One region of the Pseudodesulfovibrio sediminis genome, then DNA from elsewhere that is predicted to be linked to it. Evidence: predicted binding sites of a transcription regulator. Region 1 holds the regulator's gene; each other region holds the start of a gene.
What was found. The regulator sigma-54, encoded in region 1, starts transcription at its own class of promoters, with help from an activator protein. The targets are predictions, from matches to a motif close to CTGGCACGGNNNNTGCTT.
Positions count from the first base shown of each region.

Region 2: a site for sigma-54 is predicted at 1,252-1,269, ahead of SRBAKS_RS14705 (Spy/CpxP family protein refolding chaperone). Genes of this name have one in related genera too.
Region 3: a site for sigma-54 is predicted at 995-1,012, ahead of SRBAKS_RS11050 (ammonium transporter). Genes of this name have one in related genera too.

Region 1 is NZ_AP024485.1:510,703-512,946, forward strand. It holds gene SRBAKS_RS02510 (PTS sugar transporter subunit IIA) at 1-82, opposite strand, end outside; gene hpf (ribosome hibernation-promoting factor, HPF/YfiA family) at 85-627, opposite strand; gene rpoN (RNA polymerase factor sigma-54) at 668-2,077, opposite strand.
Region 2 is NZ_AP024485.1:3,097,664-3,099,907, reverse strand. It holds gene SRBAKS_RS14710 (DUF4405 domain-containing protein) at 1-475, opposite strand, end outside; gene SRBAKS_RS14705 (Spy/CpxP family protein refolding chaperone) at 634-1,170, opposite strand; gene SRBAKS_RS14700 (FmdB family zinc ribbon protein) at 1,456-1,662, shown strand; gene SRBAKS_RS14695 (deoxycytidylate deaminase) at 1,815-2,244, shown strand, end outside.
Region 3 is NZ_AP024485.1:2,301,770-2,304,013, forward strand. It holds gene SRBAKS_RS11050 (ammonium transporter) at 1-843, opposite strand, end outside; gene SRBAKS_RS11055 (hypothetical protein) at 1,238-1,444, opposite strand; gene SRBAKS_RS11060 (TPM domain-containing protein) at 1,528-2,163, opposite strand; gene SRBAKS_RS11065 (TPM domain-containing protein) at 2,175-2,244, opposite strand, start outside.

The sequences.
Region 1 (2,244 bases):
GTTCTTTCAACACATCCGATTTGGATTCGGACGTCAATACGGGAAGGACAAGCTCCTTCGCCAAATAGTCACCAAGTTTCATATTTAGTTTCCAGGGTCGATCAGTCCGTAATCGCCATTTTTTCTTTTATAGATTACATTTACGCCCTCAGTTTCCGCATTGCGAAAAACCAGGAAATCATTTTCAAGTACATCAAGTTGCATGGCTGCTTCGTCAACGGACATGGGCTTGGGCACATACTCATCCGTACCGACGATGGTAGGCACAGCTTCCGGAACGAGGTCCTGGAAGGACAAGACACTCATCTGCCCCATCTTGTTTGCACGCGCTTTCCTGATACGGCTCTTCTGCTTTTCGCGCATCTTTCTGAGTTGGGCTTCCAGCTTGTCGAGAACCATGTCAATAGTCGCATACATGTCCTCAGAGGCCTCATAGGCCGATATGTGAATGCCATCCGAATTCAGAATTACATCCGCCATATGGCGAAACTTTTCGACCAGCAAATTGACCTGGAGATCGGCTTCCGAATCAGAAACGTATTTGGCGACCTTTTCAAAACGCTTTTCTGCGTAACCCTTGAGATGATCAGACGGCTCAAAGTTCTTGAAAGTGAAGCTGATGTTCATACGCTGCCTCCTGGTTTAGAGTGCGGCAAACCGTACTGGTTTAGAAGTACTGCTTGCGTTTCGAAGAAGAAGGAATACCCATTGCCGAACGATATTTGGCGACTGTGCGCCTGGCGATGTTTACCTCAAGCTTTTCCTTGAGTTCATCCCCAATCTTTTCGTCACTGAGCGGTTTCTTCGTGTCTTCTTCTGCTATCATTTGCTTGATAAGCGCCTTGACGCTTTCTGAACCCACCTGCGAACCATCATCCAGTTCCAGGGCAGAATTAAAGAAGAACTTTAACTCAAAAATCCCATACGGAGTTGAGACATACTTACTAGTAGTAATACGGCTCACCGTGGATTCATGCATCTCAATATCCTCAGCTACCTCCTTGAGGATCAGGGGTTTGAGCTTTGTCACACCCTCCTCGAAAAAGGCTCGCTGGAAGCGGACAATGCTCTCAACTACTTTATACAATGTTCTCTGCCGCTGGTACAGACTTTTCATCAACCATGCGGCAGATCGCATCTTTTCCTGAAAATACTCTTTTTCCTTGCCCGCTGCACCCTGCATGGAATCCATGTAGAAGGTGTTCATCTGCAACCGCGGCATGCCGTCCTCGTTCAAGATGATGACGAACTCCTCACCATACTTGTAAACAAACACATCCGGGCTGACATAATGGGGCTCGGTACTGGAAAAATTGGTTCCCGGCATGGGATCAAGGGTCTGCATGAGGTCAAGATAACTCTTGAGCTCATCCATGGAGATCTTGAACTTGCGGGCAAGGGGCTTGTATCGATTCTTCTCAAGGTCTTCCAGATGATCTGTGACCAACGAGACAAGAATGGGGTCCGTGTACCCAAGGACCTCCATCTGAACGAGCAGACACTCCTGCGGAGTGCGTGCGCCAATGCCTATGGGATCAAGGCGTTGGATGCGTGAAAGAACGTATTCAATCTCCTCTTCGGTGGCTTGCACCATGGATTGAATCTCTTCCATTGAGGCCTGAAGATAGCCATTGGTATCAACGTTACCAAGGATGATCTCACCGATAGCCAATTCGTGTTCGGAAAAATTCGAGAGACGCATCTGCCAGTTGAGATGCCCTTCAAGAGACGGCTTGGAAGCCAATCTGGCCTCAAAAGACATACCCTCTTCCGGCATTTCCGCGTCACGGGCTGCAGACTGCTTGGAGGTGCTGGAGAATTCGCCTAGATAATTCTCCCAATCCGCATTGCGAACCAGCTCTTCTTCGGCCTGAGATTCTGTCATCGCCTCTGAGGAATCAGAAACATCAGCCTCGGTTTCGCTCTCATCGAGAAAAGGATTCTCCATGAGTTCCTGCTGCACTGTTTCGAGCAATTCCAATCGCGAAAGCTGCAACAGCTTGATAGCCTGCTGCAACTGCGGTGTCATAACCAGTTGCTGAGAGAGCTTAAGCTGTTGTCTGAGTTCCAATCCCATTATTTATGCCTTGAGCTGTATGCAATTTATTTTTTGATACAAATCTTCATTTATGTAGATTTACTATGCCACAATCAACTGACAGAAGCAAGAATATTCTTATAAACTACTGTCAGCATTAACGATATACGATACAAAATCTGACATGAAAAAAGTGTACCAACGAT
Region 2 (2,244 bases), 1.2 Mb from region 1:
CAGCCTGGGTCACGTCAAATCCGAGGAAGCCGCAGAACTTCATGAGCGGGCTGGTTTCAGCGTGCCCGTAGGGAGGGTTGCCGTACATCTCGGTAGCGTCGGCCTTGATCTCCGTGCCCAGATCGAGGAGATCCTGCATGGGGGACAGCCCCAGCAGGGTTCCGGCGAAAACGGCTACGGTCAAGAGGATGCTGATAATCATGGGAACGGTCATGACGACCAATTCGCGGGCCTTGTTCTTCATGTAGGCCATGAGCGGCTTCAGATTCAGAAAGACATGCAGTAGCAACGCGATAAAGAAAAGTGTGCCGACAGTCAGATGGGTATCACCCCACTGTCCTTTGGTCAGGCCGAACAATTGCCAATCTGCCCAGTTGGCCACGCGGCCTTCCGGGACTATATAAAGCACCACGCTGGTGACGATGGTGACGAGGAATGAAATGAGAGCGGTCAGTGACGTTATTTTTCGCAACATCCAGTTTCTCCTCAAGGGGCGATGTTTGGTTGTTTTCCGATTTCTCAGAACGGTTTTTCCAGCGCTTCCCCGCTGGATTGCAGCATTACGGGACGAGTCACCACCAGGGTCACACGTCCCGCAGAGTCCTGTTTTCCGGGGTTATCGGAAAGTGTTACTTACATGCGTCCCATGCCGTAGCCGGGGCAGTCGCCACCAAAACAATTCTGACCACGGCCCTGGAATCCCTGACCGAATCCGGGGCAATCCACGCCAAAGCCGCCCTGTCCGCGACCCTGAAAGCCCATGCCAGGGCCGGGGTAGTTTCCACCGCGCCCAAAACCGACAAGGCCGGTTTCCGCCTCAAGCTCATCAGCCATGGCGTTACGCGTGTCGAGCATCTGCTCATGCAGGGAGGAAATAGCAGTGATCAGTTTGCCTATTTTCTTTTCGTCCGCCTGGCCGCCGTTGACCATAGCCTGCAGGGTTGCGCGCTTGGTCAGCATCTGGCTCCGCAACTCAGTGAATTTGGGAGAATATTTTTTATAGATACCGTCGACAGCAGCCTGTTTTTCAGGGGTCAATTGCGAATAGAGATTGGAGCCCATGCGCTGTCCGGCTTTGTGACCATACCCTGGTCCAGCAACTGCAAGTGCGGCCATGGCAAGAACCAGGACTGCGGCTGAAACGGTAATGGTGATATTCTTTTTGTTCATAATAAAGCTCCTCAAGCGGGGTGGGGGTAAAATGTTTCATGCAAAGAGGAAGATGAGTGTGTTTCTTCTTGCTACTGCATAAAGCATTTGCTGTGCCAAATCATAACACACCAATTTACTTAAACAAAAAGTCACAAAGCGCAAAAAATGCACATATTTTGTGCACTCTGCTTCACATAAATGCACACATTTTGTGCAAAGTGCAAGCGCGCCGACTTGACAACATCCCCTTGCACAGCTCATTTAATTTATCGATAGGGACACGCAAACACAAAGGATCTATCTATGCCGATTTTCGAATACGTCTGTCAGGAATGCAAGAACGATTTTGAAGAGCTGCTACTCGGCCAGGATCAGCAAGCAGCCTGTCCGAAGTGTGGATCGGACAAGACCGAAAAATGCATCAGCGCATGCGCTGCAAAGGTCGACGGCGGTGCTTCCGGCCTCCCCTCCATGCAGAATATGGGCAGCGATTGTTTCGGTGGTGGCTGAAGCTTCTAGACTCTTCGCTCCGGTCGGAGCGAACACACACGTCGAGCCCACTGAGTTCGGCAACGAATAGCGCATATCAGCCGTTTCCTTTCACACGGAGAAGTGATAAGCGGGACTATTCATCTTACCCTTGGAACGCGTAAGGAACTCCCATGCAAAGCAGACTGCCCTGGCCCGAATATTTCATGCGCATCGCCCACCTGGTGGCCCAGCGCTCCACATGTACCCGACGCGCCGTCGGCGCCATCGCCGTTGGCGGCAAACGTATCCTGGCAACAGGCTATAACGGCGTGCCCTCAAATGTTGCCCACTGCGAAGAGGTGGGCTGCATCCGCGACAAACTCGGTATTCCTTCCGGAGAACGCCACGAGCTGTGCCGTGGACTGCACGCCGAGCAGAATGTCATCATCCAGGCCGCCACCCACAGCCTCGACCTCAAGGGATGCGACATCTACTGCACAACGAAACCGTGTATCCTGTGCACCAAGATGCTCATCAACTGCGAAGTGCGGAATATCTATTTCGCCGAAAACTACCCGGACGAACTCTCCGAACAGATGCTCGCTGAGGCAAGAGTTAACT
Region 3 (2,244 bases), 1.8 Mb from region 1:
GGGACCGACGAATCCGGCGGCAGGGGTGATTGTGGCCAGACCGGCGATGGCACCTGAAGCCGCCCCCAGGGTGGTGGGCTTGCCTGCGTGGTACCATTCGACCACGGTCCATGTGAGCATCCCGGTCATGCCGGCGATATGGGTTGCTACGAATGCGGTGGCCGCGATTTCATCGGCTGCCAAGGCGCTGCCGCCGTTAAACCCGAACCAGCCGAACCAGAGCAGGCCGGTCCCGATGAGTGTCATGGGGAGGTTGTGAGGAATGAATTGGCGTTTGCGAAACCCCTTGCGAGGGCCGATAGCGATACAGGCCACCAAGGCGGCCACACCGCAGGTCAGGTGGACAACCAGCCCGCCTGCAAAATCGAGCACGCCCATGTCGCCCAGGAACCCGCCGCCCCAGACCCAGTGGCAGACAGGGTTGTAGACGAAAACGGCCCACAGGACGCTGAAGGCGCAAAACGGAGCGAACCGCACACGCTCTGCAAACGCGCCGGTGATCAACGCCGGGGTGATGACCGCGAACATGCACTGATAGATCATGAACACGATATGCGGGATGGTGGTGGCATATGTGTCGCTTGGCGCGGCTGTGACGCCACTGAGGGCGAAATGCGACATATCTCCGATGACGCCGGCCACGTCAGGACCGAAGCTCATGGAATAGCCTATGTAAATCCACTCGAGGCTGACGAGCGAAATCATGATAATGGACTGCATGATGGTACCGAGCACGTTCTTGCTACGTACCATGCCCCCGTAAAACAGGGCCAGCCCCGGTGTCATGAGCAGTACCAGGGCCGCACAAACAAGAATGAAGGCGGTGTCGCCGCTCTGAATCATTCGAACCCTCCTATGGTTATGAACGGTCAATCACAAGCTTGCACGCAAAGACAACCGCCCCGTGCGGTTCATCCTTGTAATGTCTTCAAGTTCCCGGCCCAAAGGCAAATCACAATTTTGGTATAAATTGACCAGATAAAGTGCGGTATTAAAGCAATAACGGTGCCAAGAGGTAAACCCACGTATTACTTGATGAGAGAGGGCGGTGTTCTGTGTTTGAAACACACATTGCACAATATTGTCTTAATATCAGCGAGCAAGCATAACAATATTGTTACAGATCACAAACACCGCAAAAAAAGCAGCACCCGGACCATGTGAACAGCAAAGGGTTCACGAAATGCGTACTCCATCCCGGTTCAAAACCACACATGAACCAGCATGCGGGGTAATATCAAATGCAGTGGAGCGTGACAGCCGGGTGGTCATCTACCTGATCCCCCTGAGCGCCATGGCACGCCTTACCCGCGTAAGAGAAAGCGGCATGGGCCTGGGCGATCATATCGGCATTGGGGGAGGATCGAACGAAAATGACCCTGACCAGGGTGAGCCCTGCCAGAAGTAGCACGAGCAGTACGCTGACAATGATTGTGGGTACCATGGGGGATCTCCTTGAGCATAGGAGACCACACCCACGTTACGGAAGTATGGAGAAAGGGTTACCCTTGCGTGAAATCAGGGATGTTATTCCCCGTTGATAATCAGGTTGGGCAACTCATCGGTGTCATCATGCTTGATCGGAAAATGCTCAACCACCAGCTCGGCGCACCGGGTTACCCCCTGGCAGATGGCATCAGCCGGTTTTCCCGCCTTGATGCCTGCCGTGACCATGGCAACGACCTCTTCCCACACCTTGGGGTCGACCTTGTCGTTGATGCCCTTGTCGGCCAGCACCTGTACGCTGCGCTCATAAACCGAGATATAGATAAGGATACCGGTCAAGTCCCGGGTGTGATGCAGGCCGTGTTGATAAAAGGCCGTGAACGCGGCCTCTTCCACCTCTTCGCGCATCTCATGCTTGGAGATGAACGGCCGTTTCAGCACCGGGATCGCCTCAAACAGATAGGAGAAGAGGAAGTAACAGCCAAGGAACAGGGGGATGAACACCCACATGTCCTCACGTTCCAGCAGCATGCTGCCGCCAATGGCAGTGACCAGGCCGAAGAGCATACCGCCCACCATGCTGGCGCGGGGGTATTCGTAACTCGAGGATGCGATCATGGGCACGATCTCGCCGGAGGTCCGGCTTTCCGCCTCCTGAACACATGCGACGATGGCGTCCTGTTCTTCCTGAGTGAGAAAAGTCTGTGCAGTTTTCATTCTATCCTTCCTTACCAGCCGCCGCTTGCGCCGCCACCACCGAATCCACCACCGCCGAATCCGCCAAAACCACCGCCGCCG